DNA from 2 places in the Cellulosimicrobium sp. CpK407 genome. Region 1 is predicted to be linked to the other one. Evidence: riboswitches for the same ligand, from Rfam matches in the RefSeq annotation. Region 1 holds a riboswitch; the other holds the start of a gene.
What was found. A riboswitch is a leader RNA that binds a small molecule or an ion and turns the genes downstream of it on or off. The one in region 1 is predicted to bind S-adenosylmethionine.

Region 1 (15,736 bases):
GGGATCCGCACGTGGTCGAAGTGCAGTCGGCCGTTGTCGATGCCGTTGAGGCCGCCCTTCTGGCCGTCGTCCTCGCCACCCACGCCCGGCAGGAACGGCAGGCGCCCGAGCTCGTCGCGCTCCCCCTCGACGTCGCGGATCGGCACGTAGAACGCGTGCACGCCGTGGTTGACGTTCTTCGTGACCAGCTGCGCGAACACGACCGCCGCGACGCCGTGCACGCCCGCGTTGCCGAGGAACTCCTTCCACGCCCCGCGGAACGGGGTGTGGATGACGAACTCCTCGGTCTCCGGGTCGTAGGTCGCGGTGGTGCCGATGCTCGCGACGTCGGACCCGTGGCCGATCTCCGTCATCGCGAACGCGCCGGGCACCGAGAGGTCCATCGCGCCCGGGAGGAGGCGGTCCTGCTGCTCGGGCGTGCCGAGGTGCAGGATCGCCGCACCGAACAGGCCCCACTGGACGCCCGCCTTGATCTGGAGCGACGGGTCGGCCGCGACGAGCTCCTCGAACCCGGCGAGGTTGCCGCCCGCGTCGTCCGCGCCGCCGAGGCGCTCGGGGTACCCGCGCCAGACCTGCCCCTTGCCGACGAGCAGGCGCATCTGCTCCAGCACGCGCTCGCGGTGCTCGCGCAGGGTCAGGCCCTCGATGCGCTGGAACGCCTCCTCGCCCGCGGTGGCGCGCGCCGTCGCGCGCAGGTCCGCCCACCGGCCGAGCAGAAGCTTCTCGAGGGAGGCGACGTCGACGCGGGCCTCGCCGTGCGGCGTCGCGCTCGCGTCACCCGTGGTCGACGCGCGCTGCGCGAGGGCGGGACGGTCGGACGTGGCGGTCATGGGATCTCCTTGAGTTCTGAGGCGGTCGCCGGGTGCTCAGGGCGGTCGGTGGCGGGGCGGACGCCGTCGCGACGGGTCGCGGGCGACGTGCGCCGGTCGCCGTGGGAGCGGGGGGTGCCCGGGTTGTGGGAGAGGACGCCGACCGGCCCGGCCCAGAGCCAGGCGGCGACGCGCTCGGTGAGCTGCTCGCGGTCCGGGACGTCGGCCCGGTCGCGATGGCCGAGCCACCACTCCCCGGCGCCCCGCACGAACCCGACGGCGCCCGCGGCCCAGGCTGCGGCGTCGGCGGGAGAGACGTCGGTGACGCGCGCGAACGGCTCGGCGACGAGCTCGATCACCGAGTCGAGGAACGCCGCGAGGGGTGCGCGGCTCGCGCCGGTCGTCCCGTTCGTGAGCCCGCTCGCGGCGAGCTGCGCGGCGGGCTCCTCCGTCCCCGCGACGGCGCTCGTCCGGGTGACGAAGTAGTACACGTTCGGCGAGCTCTCGATCATCTCGAGGTAGACGCCGACCATCGCGCGCAGCGCGCGCTTGGGGGTCTCGGCCGACTCGGCGGCCTGGGTCAGCGCGTCGTGCATCTGCCCCACGACGGCGGAGCCGAGCGCGACCTGCAGTCCCGTCTTGTCGTCGAAGTAGCGGTAGATGATCGACTTCGACGTCCCTGACGCCGCCGCGATCTCGTCCATGGAGACCCCGGGGCCCCCGCGGTGCACGGCCTTGCTCGCCGCCCGGATGAGCTCCGCGCGGCGCGCCGCCCGGTGCTCGTCCCAGCGGGTCGACCGGCCGTCCACCGCCGCGCCCGGCTGCACCCGTCCTCGGGTGGCCGCTCGCGCGTCGGCACCTGTGTTCACGTCGCCCTCCGTTGCGCCCGACCTCGATGTCGTCGGTGCCTGTTCCGCGGCACCGCGTCGGGCAGGGCACGGCCCTGTGACCCGACTCACGAAACCGAGAGTATCAGGTACTCTTGGTATTGGACACCAGCCGGCCCTCTCCCCTCGCCTCCGCGCGGCGTCGACCGCGGCATCGCCGTCGATCTCGTGCAGAGGCTCACTCCCGGGCCGGGACCGACGCAGCGCAGCGAGCACGGACAGGAAGTGAGGCACAGTGGCCAACCGCACCAGCCCCCGCCAGACCCCCGAGCAGGCCCCCGAGCACGTCCCGGCGACCAGCACCCCGGGCGCCCCCCGCGACGCCTGGGTCGTCGGCGGGAACCGCATCCCGTTCGCGCGCGCCGGCAAGAAGTACTCGTCCGCGAGCAACCAGGAGATGTTCACGGCCGCGCTCGACGGGCTCGTCGCGCGCTTCGGCCTCCAGGGCGAGCGGCTCGGGGAGGTCGTCGGCGGCGCCGTGCTCAAGCACTCGCGCGACTTCAACCTCGTCCGCGAGTCCGTGCTCGGCTCGTCCCTCTCCCCCGAGACCCCCGCCTACGACCTCCAGCAGGCCTGCGCGACCGGCCTCGAGGCGACGATCGCCGTCGCGAACAAGATCCGGCTCGGCCAGGTCGAGTCGGGCGTCGCGGGAGGCTCCGACACCGTGTCCGACGCCCCGATCGCCGTGAGCGAGGGCCTGCGTCGCGCGCTGCTGGAGGCGAGCCACGCCAAGACGTTCGGCCAGCGCGTCAAGGCGTTCGCCAAGGTCCGCCCCGCCGACCTCGCGCCCCTGACCCCCGCGACGGACGAGCCGCGCACCGGACTGTCGATGGGCGAGCACCAGGCGATCACGACGGCACGCTGGGGGATCGAGCGCGAGGCGCAGGACGAGCTCGCGCTCGCGAGCCACGAGCACCTCGCGGCCGCGTGGGACGCCGGGTTCTTCGACGACCTCGTCACCCCCTTCCGCGGCCTCGTGCGCGACGACAACCTGCGCACCGACTCGTCGCTCGAGAAGCTCGCCGCGCTCAAGCCCGTGTACGGCAAGCGCCTCGAGGGCGTCACCCCGACCATGACCGCGGGCAACTCGACGCCGCTGACCGACGGCGCGTCGACCGTCCTGCTCGCGTCGGCCGACTGGGCGCGCGAGCGGGACCTGCCGCTCCTCGCGCGCGTCGTCGACGCCGAGACCGCCGCGGTCGACTTCGTGCACGGCCACGAGGGCCTCCTCATGGCCCCCGCGCACGCCGTCCCGCGCCTGCTCGCGCGCAACGGCCTCGCGCTCGGCGACTTCGACCTGTACGAGATCCACGAGGCGTTCGCCTCCACGGTCCTCACGACGCTCAAGGCCTGGGAGGACGACGAGTACTGCCGCACCGAGCTGGGTCTCGACGGCGCGCTCGGGTCGATCGACCGCTCGCGGCTCAACGTCAACGGCTCCTCGCTCGCCGCGGGCCACCCCTTCGCCGCGACCGGCGGCCGCATCGTCGCGACGGCGGCCAAGCTCCTCGCGCAGCGCACCGCCGAGACCGGGGCGCCCGCACGGGCGCTGATCTCCGTGTGCGCCGCGGGTGGTCTCGGCGTCGCCGCGATCCTCGAGTCCGTCCCCGCGACCGACACCCCCGCCTGACGGCCCGACGACCCGAGAGGAACCACCGTGACCGACTCCTACGTCCAGGCCGTCAACTCCGGCTTCACGAAGACGCTCGCCAAGAAGCTGGGCCTCCCGCGCCCCGCGGTCCTGCGCCGCTTCCGTGCGGGCGACCCGCTCACCGTCGGGCCCGTGCTCGTCCTCGGCGGGACGCCAGGCGTGCGCGACGACGCCGACCGCGTCGCCGAGGCCCTGCTCGCCTGGGACCTCGACGTCCGCCAGACCCCGGACGACACGACCCGCTGGGGCGCGGTCGTCGTCGTGCTCAGCGAGATCGAGCGCCCGGAGGACGCGTCGGCGCCCGTCATGGCGCTCTCGGCGACGCTGCGCCGCCTCGCGCCGAACGGCCGCGTCGTGACGATCTCGCGCGCCCCCGCCGACACCGACTCTCCCGAGCTCGCCGCCGCCCGCGAGGGCGTCGACGGGTTCCTGCGCTCCGTCGCGAAGGAGCTGCGCTACGGCGCGACCGGCAACGGCATCCAGGTGACCGACGACGCCCCCCTCGACAGCCCGAGCGTCCTCGCGACCCTCCGCTTCTTCCTGTCCGCCAGGTCCGCGTTCGTCGACGGCCAGCTCCTCCGGGTCGGCGCCGCCACGCCCGCGGACCAGGGCTCTCCCTCGGCGGGTGGGACGGCCGCCGGAGCCGACCAGCCGCTCGCCGGCAAGGTCGCCGTCGTGACCGGCGCGGCGCGCGGCATCGGCGCGCAGGTCGCCCGGACGCTCGCGCGCGACGGCGCGAAGGTGGTCGTGGTGGACGTGCCCGCGGCGGGCGAGGCGCTCGCCAAGGTCGCGAACGAGATCAGGGGCACGGCGCTGCAGCTCGACGTGACCGCCGACGACGCGGGCGCGCGCATCCTCGAGCACGCCCGCGCGCGGCACGGCGGGCTCGACGTCCTGGTGCACAACGCGGGGATCCTGCGCGACAAGCTGCTCGCCAACATGTCCGCGGACAAGTGGGACGCCGTGATCGCGGTGAACCTCGCCGCGCAGCTCCGCATCACGGAGTACCTGCTCGGCGCGAACGGGTTCTCGTCCGCGCCGCGCGTCGTGTCGCTCGCGTCGACGAGCGGCATCGCGGGCAACCGCGGCCAGGCGAACTACGCGTTCTCGAAGGCGGGCGTCATCGGCCACACGCGGGCGTTCGCGCGTCGTCTCGCCGAGGTCGGGGGCACGGCGAACGCCGTCGCGCCGGGGTTCATCGAGACGGACATGACGGCGTCGATCCCGTTCGTCCAGCGCGAGGTCGCGCGTCGCGTCGCGTCGCTCCAGCAGGGCGGCCAGCCCGTGGACGTCGCCGAGGCGATCGCGTTCCTCGCGTCGCCCGGGGCCGCGGGCGTCAACGGGCAGGTGCTGCGCGTGTGCGGGCAGAACGTGGTGGGCCGGTGACCGCCGCGCCCAGGTCGCCCGACGGCGCCGCTGCCGCTCCCGCCGGGACCGCCCCCGCGCGCGTCGAGACGCTGCCCGCGATCCCGGGGCTCGGCGGGCTGTACGTGCGCGGGGTCGCGGCGTCGGGCCGGATCGCGGCGGCGCACCGCCTCCCCGGGGGCGGCGGCCGACGCGACCTCGCGCTGCCCGACGTCACGTACCGCGTCGCGGGCGTGCCGACGGGCGACGACGCCGCGCCCGGCCACGTGGGCAGCGCCGCGCACCTCGCGCGGTACGCGCGCCTCGTGGGCGAGGCCCCGTCGGAGGTGCTGCCCGCCGGGTACCTGCACGTGCTCGGCTTCCCCCTCGCGACGGCCGTCATGGTCCGGACGGACTTCCCGCTGCCGCTGCTCGGCATGGTGCACCTCGCGAACGCGGTGTCCGTGCTGCGTCCGGTGCGGCTCGGGGACACGCTCGAGGTGCGCGCCTGGGCGGAGCGGCTGCGGCCGCACCGGCGCGGGGTCCAGGTGGACCTCGTCACCGAGGTCTCCGTCGAGCGCACCGACGACGAGCGCGCGGCGGGCAGCGGCCTGTCGGCGACGACGCTCGCGTACCGCGGCGTCTCGACGTACCTCGCGAAGGGCGTCACGCTCCCAGGCGACCCGGCGGACGAGGACACCGAGGCCACCTCGGGCGTCGACGCCTTCGTCGCGCCGCTCCCGACGGCGCGCTGGGCGCTCGGCGCCGGGACGGGCCGCGCGTACGCGGCCGTCTCCGGCGACCGGAACCCGATCCACACGTCGGGGCTCGGCGCCAAGGCGTTCGGGTTCCCGCGCGCCATCGCGCACGGCATGTACACCGCCGCGCGGGCGCTCGCCGAGTCGGGGCCCCGCCGCGGTGACGCCTACGACTGGACGGTCTCGTTCGCCAAGCCGGTCCTCCTGCCGAGCACCGTCGACGTGGCGCTGCGCCCGGCGGGCGACGTGCCCGCCGCGGTGCGGGACGCCGTCGGGCAGGTCCCGCCCGCCGTACCGGACGGCGCGGGCGACCCGACGACGGGCGTCGTCTACCAGGCGTGGGACGGCAAGGGCCGCCTCCACCTCGCAGGCCGGGTCACCCCCCGCCCCTGACGCCCCGCTGCCGAACACGGGGTTGGTGTCGCTGTCGAGCGGATAGCGACACCAACCCGTTCTCGACGCCACGGAGGCTCGTGCTCGGCGAGCCCGCCGATCAGGCCAGACGGGCCAGCAGGCCGTCGCGGACGGTCGGCCACTCGTCGAGCAGGACCGAGAAGTAGGCGGTGTCCTGGCGCGACCCGTCGGGCGCGACGCGGTGGCTGCGGAGCACGCCCTCGGGCACGGCGCCCAGACGCCGGATCGCGCCGATGGACCGGCTGTTGCGCGCGTCGGCCCGCAGCGCGACGCGCGCGACGCCCAGGTCCTCGAACGCGTGCCGCAGCAGCAGGTACTTGCACGCCGGGTTGGTCACGCCGCCCCACCACTCGCGCGCGTAGAACGTCGAGCCGAGCTCGATCCGGCCCTGGGAGGGCACCCACTCGTAGAGGGACGTCGACCCGCGGACGACGTCGGCGCCGTCGGTCGCGGCATCGGTCCCGGGGCCGACGACGGCGAACGCGAGCCTCCCGGGGGCGGCGACGGCGTCCCGGACGTACCCGGCCATCGCGTCGGTCCCGCTCGGCACGCGGCTGGACATGCCGGCCCAGATGCCGTCGTCGACGAGCGCGCCGAGCGCGGGCGCATGGCTCTCGTCGAGCGGGACGAGGCGGACTCCGAAGCCTTCGAGGGTGGTGTCGTGCAGCACCCGCACATCCCACCACACCCGGGGTGCCCGACCGCGTGCGAGCGACCGGGACCGTGCCTACGGTCGAGCGGTACCGACGAGAGGAGCACTCATGGGACTCGGAGACAAGGCCAAGCACGCCGCCGAGGAGGCGGGTGGCAAGCTCAAGGAGGGCGCGGGCAAGCTCACGGACAACGAGCGGCTCGAGGCCGAGGGCAAGAAGGACCAGGCGAAGGCTGACGTCAAGCAGGCGGGCGACGACGTCAAGGACGCGTTCGACCGCTAGTCCCTGCCCCTGATCTGCTCGCGAGGGCTCCGCTCCGGCGGGGCCCTCGCGGCGTTCCGCGTCCGCGGCACCGCCGTCGAGCCTGCCGGCCGGGGCGACGGGTCTACGACGCGGCGAGCGGGAGCGGGGCCACCGGGTGCGCCGGGGCGAGCACGGGCACGACGCGTGGCGCGTTGATGCGCTCCAGGAGGCCGACCTCGACGGTCGGCCACTCGGGCGCGAGGATCGAGAACATCACGGAGTCGGCGCGCGTCCCGTCGGGCGCGGTGCGGTGGCCGCGCATGACGCCCTCCTCGTAGGCGCCGAGCCGCCGCATGGCCCCGAGCGAGCGCGTGTTGCGCGTGTCGACGCGGAAGCCGACACGGTGCACGTCCCACGTCTCGAACGCGTGCCGCAGCAACAGCCACTTGGTCACGGGGTTGACGAGGCTCCCCCACGTGGAGCGGGCGTAGAACGTCCGGCCGACCTCGACCCGGCGGTCGACGAGCGACAGGTCGCGAAACGCCGTGCTGCCGAGCACGTCGCCCGGGGCCCCGTCGGGGCCGGTGGCGCGCACGACGAAGCCCGTCAGGTCGGGCGCGGCGCGCGTCGCGGCCACCAGCTCGGCCATCCCCGCGACCCCGAAGGGCATGGGGATGCTCATGCCTGACCACATCGCCTCGTCGACGAGGCCGGCCAGTGTCTCAGCGTGCTCCAGGGCCAACGGCTCCAGGCGGAAGCCGTGCCCCGAGAGGACGACGTCGTGCAGCACAGCGCATATCAGAGCACACGCGGACGACGCCGCCAAGAGGCTCCGGCGACACGGTGGACAACGCTCGTCGACGCTCGGGTGAACAGCTGCCCGAGCGGCCGCGAGAGAGCGACGCCCGTCCGAGGTAGCGACGTCCGGTGCCTCGACGGGGCTGCACGTCGCTCCCTCGGCGGGAGGTCGCTATCTCGTGGTCATGCGGCGGGGCCGCACCCCGCGGCGTCGGCGAGGAAGCCCGCCGCGGCGGTCGCGAAGAGGCCCTCCAGGCCCGAGCCCGCCGGTACCGGGCGCGGGTCGTCGGCGACGGCCCAGCAGCCGTCGACGACCTCGTACCGCGTCGTCGGCCCCTGTTCCACGTACGACCGCACGGCCTCGACGAGGCGGACGACGTCGGCACCCGTCGTCCCGACACCGACCGACGCCCGGATGGCGCCCGCGTCGTACCCGAGGCGCGCGAGCAGCGGGTGGGCGCAGAAGCGACCGTCGCGCACGCCGATGCCGTGCTCGGCGGAGAGGTACGCGGCGACGAGGCCCGGGTCGTGGCCCTCGACGGAGAACGTCACGACGCCGACCGGGTCGACGGCGTCCTCCCAGACCCGCACGACGCGCACGCCCGGGACCGCCTCGACGCCCGCGACGAGCGCGGCGCGCAGGGTCGCCTCGTGGGCGTGGAGGTCGGCCGGGTCGAGCGCCGCGAGCGCGTCGCACGCGGCCGCGAGCGCCGCGGCGCCCACGACGTTCGGCGACCCTGCCTCGTGGCGCGCGGGCGCCGTCTGCCACTGCGTGCCGGTGAGAGCGACCTGCCGCACCGCCCCGCCCCCGGCGAGGTACGGGGTCCCCGCGTCGAGCCAGTCGCGGCGACCCACGAGCGCGCCTGCGCCGAACGGCGCGTACGTCTTGTGTCCGGAGAACGCGACGTAGTCGACCCCGGAGCCCGCGAGGGAGAACCCGCGGTGCGGGACGAGCTGGGCGCCGTCGAGCACGACGCGCGCGCCGGCGTCGTGGGCGGCCCGCACGACGTCCGCGACGGGGAGCGACTCGCCCGTGACGTTCGACGCCCCGGTCACGGCGACCAGCGCGTACGGGAAGCGTGCGAGCTCGGTGCGCAGGCCGGACAGCGTCTCCGCAACGGACGCGCCGCCGGCGAGGACCGTCGCGCCGCCCGTGCGCTGCCACGGCAGGAGGTTCGCGTGGTGCTCGACGTCGAGGACGAGCACGCGCCCGGGCGTCCCGTCCGCGTTCGCCGGGACGCAGCCCGCGAGCAGGTTGAGCGAGTCGGTCGTGTTGCGCGTGACGACCGTGACGTCGTCCTCGCGCGCGCCGACGAACGCGCCGATCGTGCGGCGCGAGGCCTCGTAGAGCGCGGTCGAGACCTGCGACAGGTACCCGGCGCCCCGGTGCACGCTCGCGTAGAGCGGCAGCACCTCGGTCACGCGGTCCGCGACCGAGCGGAGCGCCGGCGCCGACGCCGCCACGTCGAGGTTCGCGTACGGGACGCTCCGGCCGTCGACGAGCGGGACGAGCGTGTCCGCGCCGACGACGGGCAGGAGCGCGGGCGCGCCGGCGACCGCTGCGAGGTCGGGGGCCTCCGAGACCTCGGTCGGACACGAGACGTGGGCGAGAGCAGTCATGACACAGTCCTCCGAGGGCAGTCCGGGGACGGTGATCCCCGCGCTTGCCGCGCGCCGGTCGGCGTACGGCCTGGTCGTCACCCGGGGCACCCCGCCGCGAGAGGAGGGTTGCCGGCCAGCAAACCGGGGTTTCACGCTGGCACTCATGACCTGCGTCCAGGATGTGCGCGCGGGACGGAGCGTGTCAACCGGTGGTCACGGTGTCTCGGATGGCGGGACGCAGTCCATGGGCAGGTCGAGGCGCCACCCGGACTCGTCGACCTCGAACGCGTCGAGCACCGCGCCGGTCCGCGCGTCGAGGACGACGACCGAGTCGGGCGGCCACTCGGCAGGGTCTCCCGGTGGCGTCTGCGGAGGACGCTGGAGCCGTACGCCGTTCGTGTGCGCCTCGACGACCTCACCGGTGCGCGTGCTGACCAGCACGACCTCCGGGTGCGCGTCGGCGTAGGCGTCGCACGCCTCGCCGTCGCCGTCCGAGGTCCACCAGCCCTCGTACCCGCCGACGGTGTGCTCGGCCAGGTCGATCGGCTCCCCCGTGTGCGCGTCACCGTCGAGCGCCTCTCGGGAGGGGAAGGGCGAGACGAGGTCCTCGTCGGGTTCGACCTGGACGACCCGCGGCCGCTCGGTGGGCAGCCCGGGGACCGCGTCCCCGACGACGTGCACCACCGTCTGCGGGGCGTCCTCGCCTCCGGGCGCCGTCCACAGCAGGACGACGCCCGTCCCGACCACGCCGGCCGCCACGGCCGCGCCCACCGCCCGTCGTCGCACGCTGGCCACCGTCTCCCCCCTTTCTCTCCCGGGACCCCCGCCCCGGCGCGCGATCACGCTAGCGCGACCGTCCGACGTCGGGCACCCCCTCCCGGAGGCCGCTCCCCGAGACGGGCGTTCCACGCGTCGGACGGGTGGCGTACGATCCCGAGCAACCATCCGGAGCGGCCGAGTGACGTGGCACGTCGACGCCGCAGCAACCCCCCGGTCCGTCGCGAGGCGGCCGGGCGCAGGGTGCTACTGCCACGATCGATGGAGGAGGACTCATGAGCGACCAGTCCCAGCAGACGTCGGCCGTACCCGACGCGCGACCCGCCGTCGGCTACGCCGGCGACCTCACCCCCCAGCAGGCGTGGGACCTGCTGACGAACGACGAGCGCGCCGTCCTCGTGGACGTCCGCACCGAGGGCGAGTGGCGCACCATCGGCGTTCCCGACGCCACGGACCTCGACCGCGACGTCGTGTTCGACGAGTGGGTGACCCCGGCCGGGCCCAACCCGCGCTTCGTGAACCAGCTCGTCGAGGCGGGTCTCACGCCCGGCGACGAGCGTCCCGTCGTGTTCCTGTGCCGCTCGGGCCAGCGGTCGATCGGCGCCGCGCGCGCGGCCACGGCCGCCGGTCTCGGGCCGTCGTACAACGTGCTCGAGGGCTTCGAGGGCGCCCAGGGGCTCTCGGGCCTGCGCGACGTCGAGGGCTGGAAGGTGCGCGGCCTGCCCACCACGACCTACGACGAGGCCGCCCGGTGAGCGCCGCGCAGCCCGGGAGCGTCCCCGGCGGCTCCGGCCGCAAGCCCCTGCCCGCGAGCGCGCGCCCCGCGACGCTCGCCGTGCGCGGCGGCCACCACCGCACGGAGTTCCAGGAGACCTCCGAGGCGTTGTTCCTCACACAGGGGTACACGTACGACCGCGCCGCCGACGCCGAGGCGGCGTTCAAGGGCGAGCTCGACCGGTTCGTCTACTCGCGCTACGGCAACCCGACGGTGCACGCGTTCGAGGAGCGCCTGCGCCTGCTCGAGGGTGCCGAGGCCTGCTACGCGACGGCGTCCGGCATGTCCGCGGTGTTCACGTCGCTCGCCGCGCTCGTCGGTTCCGGGTCGCGGATCGTCGCGGCACGTGCGCTGTTCGGGTCGAGCATCGTCATCTTCGACGAGATCTTCGCCAAGTGGGGCGTCCGGACGGACTACGTCGACGGGCACGTGCCCTCCCAGTGGGAGGAAGCACTGTCCACGCCCGCGGACGTCGTGTTCTTCGAGACGCCGTCCAACCCCATGCAGGACATCGTCGACGCGCGGCGCGTGAGCGAGCTCGCGCACGCCGCGGGCGCGGTGGTGGTGCTCGACAACGTCTTCGCGACGCCGCTGCTGCAGAAGCCGCTCGAGCTCGGCGCGGACGTTGTCGTGTACTCGGCGACCAAGCACATCGACGGGCAGGGCCGCGTGCTCGGCGGCGCGATCCTCGGGACCGAGGAGTACGTCAACGGGCCCGTGCAGACGTTCCTCCGCAACACGGGGCCGTCGCTCTCGGCCTTCAACGCGTGGGTGCTGCTCAAGGGCCTGGAGACGCTGCCGGTGCGCGTCGCGGCGCAGAACGCGGCGGCCGCGCAGGTCGCCGAGGCGCTCGAGCAGCTCCCCGGGATCGGCCGCGTGCGCTACCCGTTCCTCGCGTCGCACCCGCAGCGCGAGCTCGCGCGGTCGCAGCAGAGCGGCGGCGGCACGGTCGTGACGTTCGACCTCGCCGTCCCCGAGGGCACCGACCCCGAGACGGCGAAGAAGCGCGCGTTCACGTTCCTCGACGCGCTCCAGGTCGTCGACATCTCCAACAACCTCGGCGACGCGAAGTCGCTGATCACGCACCCCGCCACGACGACGCACCGCAAGCTCGGCCCCGAGGGCCGCGCCGCCGTCGGGATCGCGGAGACGACCGTGCGCCTGTCGGTGGGTCTGGAAGACCCGCTCGACGTCATCGAGGACGTGGAGCAGGCGCTCGACGCCTGACGACCCTCGCGCCGACGATGTGGTCGTGGCCCGTCCCGGCGTCGGGACGGGCCACGACAGCATGGTCGGCGGGCAACAGGCGCCTGGTCGGCGCGTGCTCCGGAATGGTGTGGACCGGCCGTGCGGGCCTTCGTAGCGTCGGGGGATGCCCGACGCGATCTTCGACGACCCTCGCCTCGCCGCGCTCTACGACCCGCTCGACCCGGACCGCAGCGACCTCGACGCGTACGTCGCGATCGTCGACGAGCTCGGCGCGCGGCGCGTGCTCGACGTCGGGTGCGGCACCGGGACGTTCGCGTGCCTCCTGGCAGGGCGTGGGATCGAGGTGGTCGGCGTCGACCCGGCGGGCGCGTCGCTCGACGTCGCGCGCACCAAGCCGGGCGCCGACCGCGTGCGCTGGCTGCACGGCGACGCGACGACGCTCCCGCCGCTCCGGGTCGACCTCGCGACGATGACGGCGAACGTCGCGCAGGTGTTCCTCACCGACGACGCGTGGGCCGCGACGCTGCGCGGCGTCCGCTCCGCGCTGGTCCCGGACGGGTGGCTGGTCTTCGAGACGCGCGACCCCGCGCGCCGGGCCTGGGAGGGCTGGGTCCGCGAGGCGACGACCGTACGCGTGGACGTGCCCGACGTCGGGCCGGTCGAGTCGTGGACCGACCTCACCGACGTGTCGCTCCCGTTCGTGTCCTTCCACGACACGACCGTGCTGCCCGACGGCACCGAGCTGCACTCCGACTCGACGCTGCGCTTCCGCGAGCGCGACGAGGTCGAGGCGTCGCTGGTGGCGTGCGGCTTCGAGGTCGTGGACGTCCGCGACGCGCCCGACCGCCCGGGCCGCGAGTGGGTGTTCGTCGCACGGCGCGCTGAGCCGGAGGTCAAGTGACGCACGTCCGAGGGAGCGACGCGCTCCGGCGTGCGCCTCTCGGTCGGGCGTGCGTCAGCCGGCACGTCCGCCCAGGACGGCACCGTCGTTCCCGACGATGTGGACGGCGGTTCGACGGTGTGGGACGCACCTCGTAGATTCCTCGTAGCGCCCGGCCGACCGGCGGGCGCGACGACCGGTCCGCCACCACCGACAGGGGTCCCCTTGCTGCACGTGCACCGCTCCGAGCGTGCCGAGGCGCTCGTGGCGCCGCTCGCCGCCGTGCTCGCCGAGGCGCCGGAGGACCCGTTCACGCCGGACGTCGTGGCCGTCCCGACGCGCGGGGTCGAGCGGTGGCTCGCGCAGCGGCTCTCGCACCACCTGGGCGCGGGCGAGACGTCGGGGATCTGCGCGAACGTGGACTTCCGCGGCCCGCGCCGGCTCGTGGAGCAGGTCGTCGCGGACCTCACCGACCTCGCCCCCGACGACGACCCGTGGCGCCCCGAGCGGCTCGCCTGGTCGGTGCTCGAGGTGCTCGACGCGCACCTCGCCGAGCCGTGGGCGGCACCGCTCGCGCGGTACGTCGGCGACCCGGGCGACGAGGTTCGGCGGGGCCGGCGCCTGACGCTCGCGCGCCGGCTCGCGGACCTGCTCGTCGACTACGCGCGGCAGCGGCCCGAGGTCGTGCTCGCGTGGTCGGCGGCGTCCCCGGTCGCGGAGTCCGGCGACACCCCGGACGACCTCGCCTGGCAGCCCGAGCTCTGGCGCCGCCTGGTCGACCGCGTCCCGGCCACGGACCCCGCACGTCGTGTCGAGGACGCGGTCGCCGCGCTCCGCGCCGACCCCGCGGCCGTCGACCTCCCGCCGCGGCTGTCCGTGTTCGGCCCGACGCGGCTCCCGGAGGACGAGCTGCGCGTGCTGCACGCGCTCGCCGAGCACCGCGACGTCCACCTGTGGCTCGTGCACCCGTCGCCCGCGCTGTGGGAGAAGGTCGCGGCTTACGACGGCGCCCCCGCCACGAGCGACGACCTCACCGAGGACACCGCCCCGGACCACGCAGGCACGCGACGTCGCGCAGACCTGCCCACGCTCGCCCGGCACCCGTTCCTCGCGTCGACCGGCCGTGACGCGGTCGAGCTGCAGCTCCGGCTCGCCGGGGGTGGCGCGGTGCACGAGACCCGGCACGAGGCCGCACCCACCCCGCCGACGCTGCTGGGCGCGTTGCAGCGCGCCCTCCGCACGGACACGCCGGACGGGACCCACGTCGTCGACCCCGCCGACCGGTCGGTGCAGGTGCTCGCGTGCCACGGCCGCGCGCGCCAGGTCGAGGTCCTGCGGGAGACGCTGGTCGGCCTGTTCTCCGCCGACCCGACGCTCCAGGCGCGCGACGTCATCGTGCTGTGCCCGGACGTCGAGACGTTCGCGCCCCTCGTCACGGCGACGTTCGGCGCGGTCCCCGAGCTCGGCGAGGACGCGCACCCCGGCCAGCGCCTGCGGGTCAGCCTCGCCGACCGCGGCGCCGGGACGACGAACCCCGTGCTCGCGCTGCTCGCCACGCTGCTGCGCCTCGCGGACGGCCGCGTCACGGCGTCGGAGGTGCTCGACCTCGCGGCGAGCGCGCCGGTCCGGCGCCGGTTCCGGTTCTCCGACGACGACGTGGACCGCCTGCGCCAGTGGGCCGTCGAGGCGGGTGTGCACTGGGGCGAGGACGGCGCGCGCCGAGCGCGTTTCGACATCAACGAGAGCGTCCGCCAGGGCACCTGGGACGCGGCGCTCGACCGGCTCCTGCTCGGCGCGGCGATGGCGGACGAGGACGCGCGGTTCGTCGGGCCGGCGCTGCCGCTGGACGACGTCGGCTCGACCGACGTGGACCTCGCGGGCCGCCTCGCGGAGCTCGTCGCACGGCTGACGGAGACGCTGCGCGCGCTCGACGGGGTGCACCCGCTGGCGCACTGGCTCGACGCGCTCGACCGCGCGCTCACGCTGCTCGCCGAGGCGCCGCCCACGGAGGGGTGGCAGATCGGCTCCGCGCGCCGCGTGCTGGGCGACGTACGCGCGGCGGGCGCCGCGCACGGCGGGGTCGCGCTGCGGCTCGCGGACGTGCGCGCGCTGCTCGACGACCGTCTCGCGGGGCGCCCGACCCGTGCCGGGTTCCGCACGGGCGCGCTGACCGTGTGCTCGCTCGAGCCGATGCGCTCGGTGCCGCACCGGGTCGTGTGCCTCCTGGGCCTCGACGACGGCGTCTTCCCCCGCACCGCTGCTCCCGCGGGCGACGACCTGCTCGCGCGGCACCCGGAGATCGGCGAGCGCGACGCGCGCAGCGAGGACCGGCAGATCTTCCTCGACGCCGTGGCGGCGGCGGGCGACCACCTCGTCGTCGTGCACACGGGCGCCGACGAGCGCACCGGCGCCGCCCGCCCGCCGGCGGTCCCCGTCGCGGAGCTGCTCGACGCGCTCGACCGCGTGGCGCGGACTCCCGACGGGCGCCCGGCGCGCGAGCACGTCGTCGTGCAGCACCCGCTGCAGACCGTGGACGAGCGCAACTTCATCCCGGGCGCTCTGGGCGTGCCGGGTCCGTTCAGCCACGACGGCGCGGCGTTCGACGGCGCCCGCCAGGCGCGCGAGACGCGTCAGCCGGTCGGGGCGCTGGTGGGCGCGCCGCTCTCGCTGCTGGCCGTGGCCGAGAGCGGCCAGCCGGCCGGCGAGGTCCCGGACGCCGGGGCGGACGCCCGCGCCGACGTCGAGCTCGACGACCTGGTCCGCCTGCTGGAGAACGCGCCGCGCTGGTTCGCGCAGCACACGCTCGACGTCGGGCTCGTGCTGGAGGAGGACGACGTCGAGGACCGCCTCCCGCTCGCGCTCACCGGCCTCGCGGGCTGGGGCGTGGGCGACCGCGTGCTCCGCGCCGCGCTCGCCGGCGTCGACCCGAACCGGGC
Region 2 (15,736 bases), on a different contig from region 1:
ACAGCTCGTCGAAGCCCGGCCCGGAGCTGACGGCGAGCAGGTCGGGCCAGGTCGCGACCAGCGCGCGGTCCACGACTCCGGGCTCTCTGGAGTCGAGCGCCCGCGAGAGGGCCGCCCACGTGGCCCCCCGGGCGACGTGAGCGTCCACACGCTGCTGGAAGCGGCGCACGTAGCCGGCCGGATCCAGATAGCGCAGGTGCGAGAGCAGGCTCTGCCGCATCCTGGGCTCGTACTCGAGCACGCCCGCGTCAGCGCCCACATGACGGTAGAGGATCCCCCCCTCGACGAGTCGCCGAGCCGTCGAGCGCGCGTCCGGCACCGCCGTCAGGTCGTCGAGCTCGTCCACCTGGAGACGACGCTCGACGCAGGTGTCGAGGAGGAAGGGCATGATCTCCGGAGGCACGAACGACCCCAGAGCTCGCGTCGTCTCTCGACGGACGACGGCGGGGACCGCGTCGTGGAGATCGACTCCTCCCGAACCGCCCGAACCCAGGTCGGCCACCGCGGTGACGATCGACGCCGGGTAGCCGCCAAGTCCGTCGGTGACGAGCCCCGCCACCTCCTCGGTGATCTCGATCCCTCGCACCCGGGCGAAGCGCACCGTGTCCTGCGCGCTCCATGCGAGCGCAGCCATGCCGACCTCGACCATGCCTGTGCCCCGCCGGACGGGCGTGGGACCGACGGTGCTCAGCACGACCGCCCGTGCCCCGAGAGCGACCGCCGCCGCGCAGGCCGCGTCGATGAGGCCTGCATGGCCTGCACGGACGTCGTCGACGACGACGGTCACCGGGCCCAGAGCGCGGAGCAGCGCCCCGAGGCGCCCGGGTCCCGCGCCGTCGAGATCGGTGGACCCCGTGGGCCGGAGCACGTACCGCACCTGGTCGAGAACGCGGTCCGCGAGCTCTCCGGCACCGATGCACCGCCGCGCCGGGTCGCTCGCGGACGCCGAGAGCCAGACGATCACCTGGCCCTCGGCGAGCGCGGCCCGCGACCACCGTGCGACCGACACGGTCTTCCCGAAGCCGCGCGCGGCGCGGACCAGGACGTGACGGGTGGTGCTCGTGAGCGTGTCGTCAAGGAGCGGACGCTCGATCGCCGCAGAGGTCGTCGCCAGACGCGGGAGCAGACCGCGAAGCGCCGCTTCCACCTCGGCCCGTCCCGCGCCGCCCGCCTCTTCCCGACCGGTCAGCACCTGCTGCCACCCGCTGATCGAGGGTGAACCCTGCTCTCGCTGTCGTCCGCCGTCTCTCGCCTCCGCCACCGCTCCATACCTCTGACAGACGTCGGTCGGCCGGAGTCACGACGGGTGATCCGTCATGCGCCCGGCACAAGGACGCAGGGCGACACGGTTACCGCGCGCCCTACGTCTGCCCCGATACAACCTCACGGACCGGCGAAGTCAGGAGGTACGGAGGGTGATCCTGAGGGTGACCACAGGACGGAGCGACGGCCCGACCTCACGGGAACCGGCTCCCGCTCAGCCCTCGCGGAGGCGCACGAGGCGGCGCCCGGCAACGAGCAGGACACCGGCCAGGAGCAGCGCACCGGACGCCGCCGCGACCGGCACCGTCTCAAGCCCCGTCGCCGCCAGCTCTCCCTTCTCCGCGGGCTGCGCCGCACCAGGTATGGCGTCCGTGGTCGGCTCGGCCACGACCATGTCGACGGGCTGCGACGGCACGACAGGCTCCGCCGGATCGCTCGGGTCCGCCGGGTGCGTGGGCTCGGCCGGACCTGTCGGTTCGGCCGGGTCTGTCGGCTCGGCCGGGTCTGTCGGCTCGGCCGGGTCTGACGGCTCGACCGGATCCGACGGCTCAACCGGGTCTGACGGCTCAACCGGGTCCGACGGCACGCTCGAGCAGACGGGATCCTGGCCGCCTTCACCGAAGTGCTCGTCGTAGTGGGCGACCTGGACCCACGTGATGCAGTAGTCGTCCGAGTGGACGAGCGCCGACCACGGGAGGAAGCTCGAGCCGACGAACCGGCCCGACGGCTGGTCGTTGAGCGTCTCGAAGTGGATGCCGACCGACCGCTCGGCGCCCTCGACCGTGTAGCGGACGTTCACGTGGCCACCGTCCGGGAACGCGTCACCCGCGGGGAGATAGAGCCCTTCCGGGGCCACGCGGTAGGGCGTGGGCGAGTCGGACCCGCCAGCGAGCGCGGGTGCCGCGGACAGGCTGAGGATGAGGGCAGCGCCGAGCATTGCCCCCGATGCGATACGCATGGGACAGTGAGGTCCTTCCTTGAGAGGGAGAGATCTGCCCGGTTCGTACTCCGCCAAGAGGGGCCGGGCAGATCGCATGTCAGAGCGGGTCGACCACGCCTTTCGACGGTAGACCTGAACGACCGTTCAGTTGAGCGCTCCTGAGAGCCACGGCGCGCATCGTCGCAGGCGAGAGCATGCTTGGCGGCCCCACCCGTGATACCACTCACAGCATCCTTCACCCGCGGTCACCCCCGGGGTCACCCTGTTGCGATCGCACTCACACCGTGTTCTCGCCGTCCAGGGACGCGGACACCGGCCCACGTCCCCGAACGTCACGGCACCCCCGGGCAACGCCATCCCGTCTCACGTGACGGGCACCCTCGACCGTATGCCGGATGGCCCGTAGGATCGTGGCAACCATCCAGAGCGGTCGAGAGTCCTGGCTCGACGACACCGCAGCAACCCGCCGACGGAAGCCTCCCGAGGACAAAGGTGCTAACGCCAGGGTCGATGGAGTGACGCATGACCTCAGAGGCATCCTTCGCGCACCGTCCGGGCACGTGCCCGACGGCGGTCGCGCCCTTCCGTGTCCCGGCGCCGCGTGCCGTGGCGCGCCCCGGCGAGGCGACGTCGTGAGCGTCGCGGACGCCGTCGGGCAGGCGCACGGCGGGGCGGCACGTCCCACGGTCTCGTTCGAGCTCATGCCCCCGCGGCGCCCGGACGCGGCGCCCAAGTTCTGGGAGACGGCACGCCGTCTCGTCGCGACGCACCCCGACTTCGTGTCCGTGACGTACGGCGCGGCGGGCACCGACCGCGCGACGGCTCGCCAGGTCGTCGGCCGCCTGCTCCAGGGCACGCCCGTGCTGCCGATCGCGCACCTCACGTGCGTCGGGGCGTCGCGCGAGGACGTCGAGGAGGTCATCTCCGACTTCCTCGACGAGGGCGTGCGGAGCTTCCTCGCGCTGCGGGGCGACCCGCCGCGCGACCAGCCTGACTGGCAGCCCGCGCCCGACGGCGTCCGGTCGTCGACCGAGCTCGTCGCGCTCCTGCGCGAGGTCGAGGCGTCGCGGTGCGCGGCCGACCCGGCCGCGGCGCTGCGCGGCGCGGCCCGGCCGCTGACGATCGCCGTCGCGACGTTCTGCGACGGCAACCCCGCCGCCGGCACGACGCGCACGCAGGAGGTGCGCCGCCTGTTCCAGAAGCAGCAGGCCGGCGCGAGCTTCGCGATCACGCAGCTCTTCTACGACGCGTCGTCGTACACCGACTTCGTCGCCGAGGCCCGCGCGGCCGGCGTGACGATCCCCATCCTCGCCGGGCTGTTGCCCACGACGGAGCCTGCACGGCTCCGCCGCGTCGAGGAGCTCACGGGCGTGCGCGCGCCCCAGCACCTGCTGGACGCGCTCGACGCCCTGCCCGACCCGGAGGCGCAGCACGCCTACGGGATCGCGTACTCGGTCGACCTCGCGCAGCGCGTCCTCGACGCGGGCGCGCCCGGTCTGCACGTGTACACGTTCAACAAGCACCGCGCCGCTCTTGACCTGCTCGAGGGTGTCCACCTCGGCGGCGGGTCGCGCGGGACCGGGGGCAGCGCCAGCGCTGCCGCCGCCCCGCTCGTCCCGGACCTGGCCAGCGGGCCGTGGGTCACCGGCACCTCCCTGCCCCCGACGAGCGCCGCCACGCACGGCACGCCCGTCTGACCGGTCCTCCGGACCAGCAAGAGGTTTCGATCATGGCCACTTCCGTACCCTCCCCTACCCAGATTCAGGCCGGATTCCCCGCCGGCACCGTGCTCGGCTACCCCCGCATCGGGCGCCGCCGCGAGCTCAAGAAGGCCGTCGAGGCCTTCTGGGCCGGCAAGACGTCGGCCGACGAGCTCGAGGCCACGGCCCGCGAGCTGCGCCTCGCGACCGTGCGCCGGCTCGTCGAGCTCGGCCTCGGCGCCGACGACGCGTCCGTCCCCGGGTCGTTCTCCTACTACGACCAGGTGCTCGACGTCGCCGCCTCGCTCGGGGCGATCCCGTCGCGGTTCGCGTCGCTCACCGACGACGCGGGCCGCCTTGACCTCGCGGGCTACTTCACCGTGGCGCGCGGCCAGGGCGACGACGCCCCGCTCGAGATGACCAAGTGGTTCGACACGAACTACCACTACCTCGTGCCCGAGATCGGCCCGGACACCGCGATCCGGTTCGTGGACGACCGCATCGTGCGCGAGTTCGTCGAGGCCAAGGAGGCGGGCGTCGTGACGCGACCCGTCGTCGTCGGGCCGGTGACGTTCCTCGCGCTGTCCAAGGCCGCCGACGACGCTGCGTCGTCGGCCGCAGGCTTCCGCCCGCTCGACCGCCTCGACGACGTCGTCGCCGCCTACGCCGACCTGCTGCGCGCGCTCGCCGCCGCGGGCGCACCGTGGGTCCAGCTCGACGAGCCGATCCTCGTCACCGACTCGGTCGACGTGCCGTTCACGGAGCTCGCGGCAGCGGTGGAGTCGGCCTACCGCACCCTCGCGACGGACCTCCGCCCCGTGCCGAACCCGGGGTCGCTCCCCACGGAGTCCTCCGGCTCGGGAGAGATCCCGGGCTCGGCGCAGGGGGCGCGGCCCGCGATCCTCGTCGCCGCGCCGTTCGGGGGGCTGCAGGCCGGTGCCGAGGACGACGGCGGCGACGCGCGGGACGGGCTCGCGCTCCTCGCGGGCACCGACGTGGAGGCGATCGCGATCGACCTCGTCAAGGGCGCCGTCCCGACGGCGGCCGACGGCGGCGTCCCCGGCCTCGCCGGGAAGACGCTCGTCGCGGGCGTGATCGACGGGCACAACGTGTGGCGCGCGGACCTCGCGGCGAAGCTCGACGTCGTCGACGCGCTCCAGACGCTGGGCGCCGGTGCGGTCGCCGTCGGGACGTCGACGTCGCTGCTGCACGTGCCGCACGACGTGGAGGACGAGGTGTTCGCCGAGGCGGGGACCGCGTCGGGCACCACGCTCGACCCGCGCCTGCGCGACTGGCTCGCGTTCGCGGACCAGAAGGTCGGCGAGGTCGCGACGCTCGCCCGCGCGCTCACGGAGGGTCGCGACGCCGTCGCCGCCGAGATCGAGGCGTCCCGCGCGGCGGTGGCCTCGCGAGCCGCGGCGAGCGGCGTCGTCGTGCCCGCGGTGCGCGAGCGCGCCGCCGCGCTGACGGACTCGGACTTCGCGCGCGGTGACTACGCCGAGCGCGCGGCCGCGCAGCAGGAGCGTCTGAACCTGCCGCCGCTGCCGACGACCACGATCGGCTCGTTCCCGCAGACGCCGGAGATCCGCCGCGCCCGCGCGCTGTGGACGAAGGGCGAGCTCTCGGACGCGGACTACACGGCCGCGATGCGCGAGGAGATCGCGCGCGTGGTCGCGCTCCAGGAGGAGCTGGGCCTCGACGTCCTCGTGCACGGCGAGCCCGAGCGCAACGACATGGTGCAGTACTTCGCGGAGCACCTCGACGGGTTCGCCGTCACGGCGAACGGCTGGGTCCAGTCGTACGGGTCGCGGTGCGTCCGCCCGCCGATCCTGTGGGGCGACGTCACGCGGCCCGCGCCGATCACGGTCGAGTGGTCCGCGTACACGGCGTCGCTCACCGAGAAGCCCGTCAAGGGCATGCTCACCGGACCGGTGACGATCCTCGCGTGGTCGTTCGTGCGCGACGACCAGCCGCTCGGCGACACCGCGAACCAGGTGGGCCTCGCGCTGCGCGACGAGATCGCCGACCTCGAGGCCGCGGGCATCGGGATCGTGCAGGTCGACGAGCCCGCGCTGCGCGAGCTCCTGCCGCTGCGCCGCGCGGACCAGCCGGCGTACCTCGACTGGTCCGTCGGGTCGTTCCGGCTCGCGACGTCGGGCGTCGAGGCCGCGACGCAGATCCACACGCACCTGTGCTACTCGGAGTTCGGCGAGGTCATCGGCGCGATCGACGGCCTCGACGCGGACGTGACGTCGGTCGAGGCGGCGCGCTCCCGCATGGAGATCGTGCCGGAGCTGCGCGACGCCGGGTACTCCCGCGGCATCGGGCCGGGCGTCTACGACATCCACAGCCCGCGCGTGCCCTCCACGGAGGAGGTCACGGAGCTGCTGGAGCTCGCCGTGAAGTCGATCGACCCGACGGTCGTGTGGGTCAACCCGGACTGCGGCCTCAAGACCCGCCGCTACGAGGAGACCGTGCCGTCCCTCGAGCACCTGGTCGCCGCGGCGAAGGCGGTCCGCGCCACGCTCGGCTGATCCCCGCACACGCCGGAGGCCGGGTCCCGTCGGGACCCGGCCTCCGCGTCGTGTCGGTCAGCGCTCGGTCGTGCCCGTCCCCGCCATCGGGAGGGCGAACGCGAGCGTCGCGGCGAGGAGCCCGCCGACGAAGAGCCACACGCCGCCGTCGACGCCGGACATGCCCGACCCCATGAGGACCAGGCCCCCGACGAACAGCGCGAACGAGACGACGAACCGCGCCAGCGCGCCCGCGTGCCCGGGGATGTCGCGGCCTTCCGTCCCGGTGGGGAGGGGGCTGTCGGCCGCCTGCTCGCTGGTCGTGGTCATGGCGTTCTCCTTCTGAGGTCGGTGCGTGGGCCCGGGCGTCGTCGTCGGCGACGATCAGTCCAGGTAGTTCTCCACCGTACCGGGGTCGCGCACGGTCGCCGCATCCGGGTCGCTCCCGAACTCGCGGGCCGCGTCGCGCTGGCGCAGCAGGTCCCAGCACTGGTCGAGCTCGACCTCGATCGCACGCAGTCGCTCGTGCTCCTGCCCGCCGGTGATCTCGCCGTGCGCGAGCTGCTCGCGGAGCTCGCGCTCCTGCGCGACGAGGTCGCTGATCGTCCTGCGGATGCCGCCGTCGGTCGCCATGCGGTCCACGGTATGCCCGACGGCGCACGCGCGCCCGTGAGGGCGGGCGCCGGGCGGGCGCGGTGTCGGCGGCACGGCCTAGGCTCGCCGCCATGACGACGACGATCGGCCGCACGGTCCTGCTCTGCCACGACCTCGACGCGAGCGCCGCGTTCTGGGCGGACGGGTTCGGGTTCGGCACGCTGTTCCGCGGCGAGACCGACGGGTTCCCGCTGCTGCACGTCGGACCCGGCCGCGTCGACGAGCCCGGGCTGTGGCTCGTCCCGCTCCCCGACGGCGGCGCACCCCTCGTGCGCCACGGGCTGCCGAACCTCGTCCTCTACGTCGACGACCTCGACGCGACCCTCGCGCGGCTCGCCGCCGCGGGCGTCGAGCCGTTCGTCGGGCCGGACTCCGACGCCGAGTCCGGGGACCGGTTCGCGCACGTCCACGACCCGGACGGGCACCGGATCGTCGTCGTGCAGCTCGGTCCGGCGGCCGACCCCGCCTAGGGGCTACCGGGCCTGCACCCACGTCGCGTCGTCGGCGAGGATCGTCACCTCGTCGTCGTCGACCACGAGGAAGCCGCCGCCGATGCGCAGCTCCGCCGTCGGACGGTCCGGGGTCCGCAGCCGCACGCGCCCCGCCGTGAGGGTCGCCGCGACGGGCTGGTGCCGCGCGAGGATCCCCAGCGTGCCCGACGCCGACGGCACCGTGACGCTGCGCGCCGGGCCCGACCAGAACACCCCGGACGGCACCACCACCTCGACGGACACCAGGCGCTCCCCCACGGGTGCGGCGGTCTCGGACGGTGACGGCGCGACGGGCACGGAGGATCCTCCTCGACGACGGGTGGCGGAGCCTCCGAGTCTCGCGCCCGCGGGCGTCCCGCCGCGTCGTCTTTCGTCCCTCTCCGGGCGCCGGAGGTCACCGGCCGCGACATCGCCGAACCCGGGGTCGCTCCCGACGCGGAGCGCATCCTGAGGAGGAACCCCGGGTTCAGCGACCCGCCTCGACGTGCGAGGGGAATCACGTTGACGGCGGTGGTGTGCGAGGCGCACCATCGAGGGTGACGGTTGCCGAGGGCAGCCGTTCGTCGTGCCGGTCGGGCACGGCCACGGAACAGGTCGCGCCGGACGGGCGCACCGCACGGGACGAGGAGACGCGGATGCACAGCACCGCAGGCTGCGAGGTGGCCATGGCGGCCTGCTCGGGCACACTCCCCTCCCGCACCGTCACCCGCTGAGCCTCTCGGCCGGACGCCGACCCGGCGCCCCGCCCCGTTCAGTGCGGGGAAGCTGTCGCCATCACGTGTTCTCGACGACAAGTACCCAGCACTGAGCAGGTCTCGGCGACGACGGTCGCGGGCATGCCGTCATCCCCGCCCCGCCCCGAGCGAGCGGCGCCGTCGTGCGCCCCGGCGACCCTGCGTCGTCGTGAGCCGACCGTCTGCGCCGCGCCACGCCGTCGGGCAGGGTGGGACCGTACCGACACGGAAGCCTGAAGCCATGAACCCCCTGACCGAGAAGCAGATCCGCGCGTCGTTCGTCAACGCCTCCAAGCGCGAGGCCGCGCAGGCGACCCTCCCCGAGCTCGACACGCTCGACTGGGACCGCCTCGACTACCTCGGGTGGCGCGACCGCAAGGCGCCGCTGCTCGCGTACGCCGTCGTCGAGGTCGACGGCGAGCCGCGCGGCGTCCTGCTGCGCTCCACCGACGCCAAGACGGGCGGCATGCGCAAGCGCGCCGTCTGCGCGTGGTGCGAGGACGTCGTCGTCACGGACGACGTGAGCCTCTACGTCGCGCGGCGCGCCGGCGCCGCCGGGCGCCGCGGCAACACCGTCGGCACCCTCATCTGCACCCACTTCCTGTGCTCGCAGAACGTGCGCCGCACCCCGACCCGCACCGAGATCGGCGACGACGAGTCGATGCGCGAGCTGTTCGTCGAGCTCCGCGTCGACGGCCTCCGCGAGCGCTCCGCCCGCTTCGTCACCGAGGTCATGCGCGACGCCTGACGCACCACGGCTCTCCCTCGGCGGACACGGGCTCTACCTCGGAAGCCCCGAGTTGTTTCCCTCACCGGGAGTCGGTGACGCCGAGTCGGGAGCCGAGGCCGGAGCGGGGGTGGGGCGGGTCGTGGCGGGTCTGGCGGGAGCCCGCGAGGAACGAGCGGGCGGATGGTAGACCCGCCCCGCCCCCGCGGAGGTCTCGGCGGAAGCCAGCCCCGCGGCGTCGGAGCGCCCGCCACTGCCCGGCCACCAGTTCCATCGCCCGAGGAGCGTCATCGTCGCGGGGAGGAGGAGGCCGCGCACGACGGTCACGTCGAGCAGCACGGCGACGGCCATGCCCACGCCGACCTCCTTCATCGCGACGAGCTCGCCGGCCGCGAAGCCGAGGAACACGATGCCGATGGCGACGGCGGCCGTCGTGACGACCGGGCCGGTCGCGGTGATGCCGCGGAGCACGGCCCGGTCGTTCGCGGCGCGCAGGTCCTCCCCGGGCGTGCGGGCGCGCCACTCCTCGGACGTGCGCGCAAGGAGGAACACCTCGTAGTCGGTGGACAGGCCGAACACGAGCATGCCGATGAGCAACGGCGTCGTGACGTCGAGCGCGCCCCACGGCTCGAACCCGAGCAGCGAGGCGCCGACGCCGTGCTGGAACACCGAGACGAGCACGCCGAGGGTCGCGGCGAGCGTGAGCAGGTTCATCACGAGCGCCTTGAGCGGCACGACGAGCGAGCCGGTGAGCAGGAAGAGGAGCACGAACGTCGCGAGCACGACGACACCCGCGGCGAGCGGGAGGCGCTGCGCGAGGTGCTCCTGGGTGTCGACGACCTCGGCGGCCGGCCCGGCGACGTGCACGTCGAGGTCGCCCGTGTCGATCGCGCGGATCGCGCGCAGCAGGTCCTGGGCCGCGGCGGCGGTCGCGTCGCCGCCCTCGCCGACGTCGGGCGTGACGTCGACGACGAGGACCTCGGGCGGGTAGTCGGTGTCCTGCATCGCGTCCTCGACGCCCGGCAGGGCCGCGACGCGGTCGAGGTAGGCGGAGGCGGCCTCGTCGCCGCGGGGTGCCTCGACGAGCACGGTGATCGGGGTGACGCCGAGGTCGGCGAAGCGCGCGGTGGACGCGTCGGCGGCGAGGCGCGCCTCGGCGTCGGCGGGCAGGGAGTGGACCTCGGAGCTGCCGAGCGTCATCGAGCCGAGCGGCGCGGCGAGCGCGAGGAGGAGGGCCGTCGCGCCGAGCGTGACGAGCACGGCGTGCCGCTGGGCGGTGCGCGCGAGGCGGCCGAGCGTGCCGGCCCCGCCGCGCCCGGTCCACGGGTGGGACCAGGTGCGGGCGCCCGGGGCAGGGATGGCGCGGTGCCACGTCGCGACGAGCGCGGGCACGAGCGTGAGCCCGGCGGCGGTCGCGACGAGCACGACGACGGCGCCGCCGACGGCCATGCCGGAGAGCAGCGAGTCGCCGAGCAGGAGCAGGCCGGTGAGGGCGATCGCGACGGCGAGCCCGGACGCGAGGACGGCGCGCCCGGCGGTCGCGAGCGTGCGCCCGACGAGCTCGTCGAGCGGGAGGCCCGGGTTCTCGGCGCGCTCCTCGCGGAAGCGCGCCAGGACGAGCAAGGAGTAGTCGACCGTGAGCCCGAGGCCGAGCAGCGTCACGACGTTCACCGCGAACTCGTTGACGGGCACGATCCCCAGCAGGCCGCTGAGCACGAGCAGCGCGACCGCGATGGCGGCGAGCGCGGACAGCAGCGGCACCAGGCCCGCGCGCAGGCCGCCGAGGACGACGACGAGCACGACCAGAAGGACGGCGATCGCCACGCCCTCGCCCACAGTGGCGTCGGTGATCGCCTGGTCGACGAACGCCTCCTCGGCCAGGAGGGCGCCCCCGACGAGCACCTCGGGGGTGTCGATCGTGTGGAGCGCGTCGGCGACCTGGTGCGCGAGGGCCAGCGCGTCGTCGTCGGACAGCGCGGGGTCGAGCTCGACGATGACGAGGGAGCCCTGCCCGTCGTCGGCGATGAGGCCGCCACCGGTGTACGCGTCGAACAGCTCGACGACGCCCGGCATCGCGCGGATGCCGTGCATCACGTCGCTCGCCTGGGCGATCAGCTCCGTGGAGAAGTAGTCGCGCCCGGACAGGACGGCGACGACGGTCTCGTCCTCGGGCTGGAGCTCGTCGAGACGCTCGGCCGCGAGGGCGGAGGGGCTGCCGGGCGGGGCGGGCTCGACGTCGGTCGTCTTGTCGAAGACGGCGCCGCCGAGCACCGCGCCGAGGACGAGGAGGACCGCCCAGACCCCGAGGACGACGCCGCGGCGACGCGCGGCGACCCGTCCGGTCCGGTGCAGGAGGCGTCCGAGCGCCATGGGCAGTCCTCCTCGTCGAGGGACGTCGTGCGGAGAGAGCCGGTCGGGTGCAGGAGCTCGTGCGGGTCCTGCGCGGACCGTGAGGTGAGGTCAGCACCCTACGCGAGGGTGGGAGCGCCGTCGGACCACGCTCCGCCCGTGCGAGGGGTGCGCCTCGGGACCACCGGGGTGGAGAAGGGGGTGAGACGGGACGGGCGGGGACGGCTCGTGCTGCCGCCCCCGCCCGGTCCGTCCCGGGGCGGACGGCTCACGCCGCCCGCCCCGGGGTCTCAGCTCAGCCGCAGGTCGCGGCCTCGTAGGCGACGTCCGCCTGGAACGTCAGGTCGCCGCCCGTCGCGGACACCTGGGCGGTGCCCGCCTCGACCGAGGTCGAGCGCGTCGCGAACGACTGGTACGCGGAGGCACCCGGCTGGACGCCGGTCACCGTCTTCGTCCCGAACGGCGTCGTGAGCGTGATGTCCGCCGGCACCGTGTCGTCGTTCGTGGCACGGACCGCGACGTAGACCTTGCCCGCCATGCAGCGGGTCTGGACCGTCGTCGAGATCGCGAGCTCCTCGACGGGCTCGTCGGTCAGGTCGTTGAACCGGATGTTCCGGTAGCTGACCATCTCGCCGTTGCCGTGGTTCTGGATGCCGACGAAGCTGTTCACCAGCCGGGCCGGGTCGGTGCTCGTGAAGTCGTTGACGAGCACGTCGTTGAGGTAGATGCGGATGCGGTCTCCCTCGACCCGGATGTCGTACGCGTTCCACTGCCCGACCGGCTTGAGGGCAGCGTCCCGGGCCGCCTCGTCGGCACCCTGGAACGTGTAGACCGCGCCGGTGGTGCGGTCGGGGGCGTCCGTAGCGTCGATCTGGATCTCGTAGCCCTTGTTGACGGCCACCCACGGGTCGTCGCCCGGGTTCGGGAACCCGACGAACACGCCGCCGTTGTCGTCCTTCGTGAGCTTCCAGTCGAGCTTGAGCGAGTACGACTCGCCGAGCTCCGCGGCGGTGTACCAGAGCAGGCCCATGCCACCCGCACCGCGGATCGAGCAGTCGTCCTGGCGGCCGAAGCCACCCGGACCGGCCATGCGCCAGCCCTCCTGCAGGCTCGCGAGGGTGCCGTCGAAGAGGGCCGTGTAGCCGTCCTCGACCTCACCCGGGGTGCAGATGTCCGGGTTCTCGCCGATCGACAGCACGTCGAGGTTGATGTTGCCCTCGTCGCCGGTCTCGTACGCGAGCGTGATGGTGTTCGCGCCGGCCTGGAGCTCGAGGTCACGCGTCTGCACGCCCCAGTCCTTCCAGCTGCCCGTCGTGGGGAAGTTCCACTGGCCCAGGTCCTGGCCGTTCACGTGGAGCGAGACGTTCTTGGCACGCAGCTCGGTGTACGGGTGGATGCCGTTGGCGTAGCGCACGTTCACCGGGTAGGTGCCCGCCTCGGGGACGGTCACGGAGAACGTGCGGCCGGAGCCGACGTTCGTCATGCCCGCCGCGAAGCCGGAGCCCGAGTAGTTGCTGTGGTCGGACGCGATGCTCGACCCGCCGAGCGGCTGCGCGAGCTCCGCCTCGTACCAGCCGCGGTCGGCCGGGGCGACGTAGCCGGGGAGCGAGTTGAGCGTGTACCAGGCCTCGGTGCTGAGGAGCTCGGCGCCGTCGGCGGACGCGAACGGACGCGGCGACCGGATGTAGACGACGTGGCCGGGCTTGAGGCCGTCGATCTTCAGCGTGACGGTCGTGCGGTCCTCGGACACCGTGGCGTCGGTGACGAAGAGCGGCTCCTCGTCGACCTTCGGGCCGCCGTACTGCTGCGTCGGCACGTAGCGCCACTGCTTGACCTGGTAGGCGTCGGCGAGCTTCTCGACGACCTCGTCGGAGACCGGGTCGGTGTACTCGATCTCGAAGCCGCCCTCGACCACGCGCATCTCCTTCATGTCGAAGGAGTCCTCGTTGACGGGGACGAGCTTCTGGAGGCCGAACCGGAGCTTGCCGGACTCGCCCCAGTTGCCGCCCTCACCGGTGCCGCCCGCGTAGAGCGCGCCGTCGGGGCCGTAGATGACGCGGTTCACGCCGACCTCGAGGCCCGCGGTGTGGCGGAAGACCGCACCCTGGAACTCGCCGTCGACCTTCTCGAGGAACGCGCGCTGGATGCCGCCGTACGTGACGTCGCCGATGAGCATCTGCCCGGCGAACTCGCCGTCCTGGACGAGGAGCGGGTTGCCCGGGGAGTTCGCGATCTCGTTCTGCGGGAGCCACACGGCCGGCGGGGAGACGGGGTTCGAGTCGAACATCCCGGCCGGGTTCGTGTAGTGGTTGAAGAACTTGTCCTGCTCGATGTGGACGAGCTTGTTGGCCGGGAGCCACGCGCCCTGGTTGTCCGTCCCGAAGATCGCACCCTCGGGGCCGAAGCCGATGCCGTTGGGCGTGCGCAGACCGCCCGCGACGTACGTGACCTCGCCGGTCTCGCGGTCGATCTTGATCGACGTGCCGCGGTTCTGGCCGGGCTGCGGGTTGGTCGTCGCGCCGCCGTTGTCGATCGCGACGGAGAGGTTGACGTAGAAGTAGTCCTCGTCGTGGATCAGGCCGAACGCGAACTCGTGGAAGTTGCCGCCGTCGGGCCACTCCGCGATCTTCGTGTGCTGGTCGTAGAAGCCGTCCCCGTCGGGGTCGGTGAGCTGCGTGAGCTGGTAGCGCTCGGAGACGAAGATCGAGTCCTCGACGACCTCGATGCCCATCGGGTTGAGCAGCTCGTCCGCGACCAGGGTCGCCGTGACGTCCTCGGGGCCGTCCGCCGTGGTGACGCCGTCGAGGAGGTAGACCTCGCCGGACACCGGGTCGGGGCGCCAGCCGCCGGAGCTGACCTCGCCCGTCGTCACGACGGCGAGCTTCTCGTCCGGCGTGAACGCCAGGCCCGAGACCTTGGGCTCGAAGCCCTCGGGGCGCAGGTCGACGAGGTCGTAGTTCGGGTTGACGGCGTCCAGGCGCAGGCCGTCGCCGGCCGTGTCGGTCGCACCCTCGCAGTACTTGTAGCCGGGCGCGGTCACGCGCACGACGCCCGCCTCGGTGCTGAGCGCCGACGTCGGGATGACCTCGAACGTCGAGCTGCCCGGCGTCTTCCACGCGAGCGTGAGGCGCTGCTTGTCGCTGCCCTCGTAGTAGTCGACCCGAAGGTCGTGCACGCCCGCCGTGAGGGTCGCGCTGCCCTCGACGGAGGTCGAGTCGTTCGGGCCGTCGTTCTCGAGGACGAGCTGGCCGTCGATGTAGACGAGGGCGCCGTCGTCGTTGGTGACCTTGAACTGGTACTGGCCGTCTGCGGGGACGGTCAGGTTCGCGGTCACCTGCGAGATGAAGTTGTCCTCGGCGCCGAACTGCTCGGCGGTCGACCAGTCGATGGTCGGCATGAGCTTGTCGACGTTGGGGGTCTGGCCCGACTTCAGGGTGCAGACGGCCCCGGGGTTCTGCGCGAGCTGGAAGGTCCGCAGCGTGACGCCGGGCTCCTGCTCGGGAAGGTCGGCCGCGGCGGGGACGGCCCAGCCCGCGACGACCACGGCGCCGAGGGTCAGGGCGGCCGCGCCGCGTCGGTACCTGATCCGGCGGGACACCGGCAGGCTGGTGCGTTCGAGCATCGTTGCTCCCTCATACTCGGTCGGACTTCGAGTCCACGGAGCGTAACCCCTGCCCGGCTCCGTCGATGACAACGCTGGACAGGCTAGCCCTCGTTCTATCGATGTGTCTACAACTTCCGACTTGCAGTCGACAAAAGTGCCCTGGCCTGCTCGGACGTACGCTCGGAGGCATGAGCGCACGCCACGGCGACATCGCCGACAGCACCGCGTCCCGGCCGTTCGCGCAGGTGGACGTCTTCACCGAGGTCCCGACCCTCGGCAATCCCGTGGCGGTCGTGCTCGACGCCGACGGGCTCACGGACGACCAGATGGCCGCCTTCGCCCGCTGGACGAACCTCTCGGAGACGACATTCCTCCTCCCGCCCAGCCCCGAGGGGGTCGCCGGAGGCGCCGACTACCGCCTGCGGATTTTCACCCCCGGCGGCGAGCTCCCCTTCGCCGGGCACCCGACGCTCGGCTCCTGCCACGCGTGGCTCGAGGCGGGCGGCGAGCCCCGGGCGGGCGACGCCGTCGTGCAGGAGTGCGGCGTCGGCCTGGTGACGATCCGGCGCGAGGCGCCGGCCGCCGGGTCGGTCGCTGCCGGGCCGGACGACGAGCCGGACGGGGACCTCCCGCGCGGGCTCGCGTTCGCCGCCCCCGACCTGCTCGCCGACGAGCCGGTCCCGGACGACGACCTCGCGGCGATCGTCGCCGCGCTCGGCGTCCCCGACGACGCCGTGGTCGACCACCGCGTCCTCGACAAC

Region 2: linked by a shared signal. The riboswitch ahead of ABWU78_RS08315 (methylenetetrahydrofolate reductase) and the one ahead of ABWU78_RS02565 (aminotransferase class V-fold PLP-dependent enzyme) in region 1 are both predicted to bind S-adenosylmethionine.

What each region holds. Positions count from the first base shown of each region.
Region 1 is NZ_JBGNYC010000003.1:118,083-133,818, forward strand. It holds gene ABWU78_RS02525 (acyl-CoA dehydrogenase family protein) at 1-830, opposite strand, end outside; gene ABWU78_RS02530 (TetR/AcrR family transcriptional regulator) at 827-1,678, opposite strand; gene ABWU78_RS02535 (acetyl-CoA C-acetyltransferase) at 1,932-3,326, shown strand; gene ABWU78_RS02540 (3-oxoacyl-ACP reductase) at 3,354-4,733, shown strand; gene ABWU78_RS02545 (MaoC/PaaZ C-terminal domain-containing protein) at 4,730-5,842, shown strand; gene ABWU78_RS02550 (GNAT family N-acetyltransferase) at 5,943-6,533, opposite strand; gene ABWU78_RS02555 (CsbD family protein) at 6,625-6,798, shown strand; gene ABWU78_RS02560 (GNAT family N-acetyltransferase) at 6,902-7,549, opposite strand; gene ABWU78_RS02565 (aminotransferase class V-fold PLP-dependent enzyme) at 7,741-9,177, opposite strand; SAM riboswitch class IV at 9,213-9,328, opposite strand; gene ABWU78_RS02570 (hypothetical protein) at 9,373-9,945, opposite strand; gene ABWU78_RS02575 (rhodanese-like domain-containing protein) at 10,212-10,691, shown strand; gene ABWU78_RS02580 (O-succinylhomoserine sulfhydrylase) at 10,688-11,938, shown strand; gene ABWU78_RS02585 (class I SAM-dependent DNA methyltransferase) at 12,084-12,821, shown strand; gene recC (exodeoxyribonuclease V subunit gamma) at 13,035-15,736, shown strand, end outside.
Region 2 is NZ_JBGNYC010000013.1:74,732-90,467, reverse strand. It holds gene ABWU78_RS08325 (LuxR C-terminal-related transcriptional regulator) at 1-1,147, opposite strand, end outside; gene ABWU78_RS08320 (hypothetical protein) at 1,478-2,221, opposite strand; SAM riboswitch class I at 2,618-2,720, shown strand; gene ABWU78_RS08315 (methylenetetrahydrofolate reductase) at 2,905-3,900, shown strand; gene metE (5-methyltetrahydropteroyltriglutamate--homocysteine S-methyltransferase) at 3,933-6,437, shown strand; gene ABWU78_RS08305 (hypothetical protein) at 6,495-6,746, opposite strand; gene ABWU78_RS08300 (DUF2630 family protein) at 6,801-7,049, opposite strand; gene ABWU78_RS08295 (VOC family protein) at 7,142-7,540, shown strand; gene atpC (ATP synthase F1 subunit epsilon) at 7,544-7,858, opposite strand; gene ABWU78_RS08285 (FBP domain-containing protein) at 8,537-9,043, shown strand; gene ABWU78_RS08280 (MMPL family transporter) at 9,077-11,392, opposite strand; gene ABWU78_RS08275 (family 16 glycoside hydrolase) at 11,667-14,993, opposite strand; gene ABWU78_RS08270 (PhzF family phenazine biosynthesis protein) at 15,164-15,736, shown strand, end outside.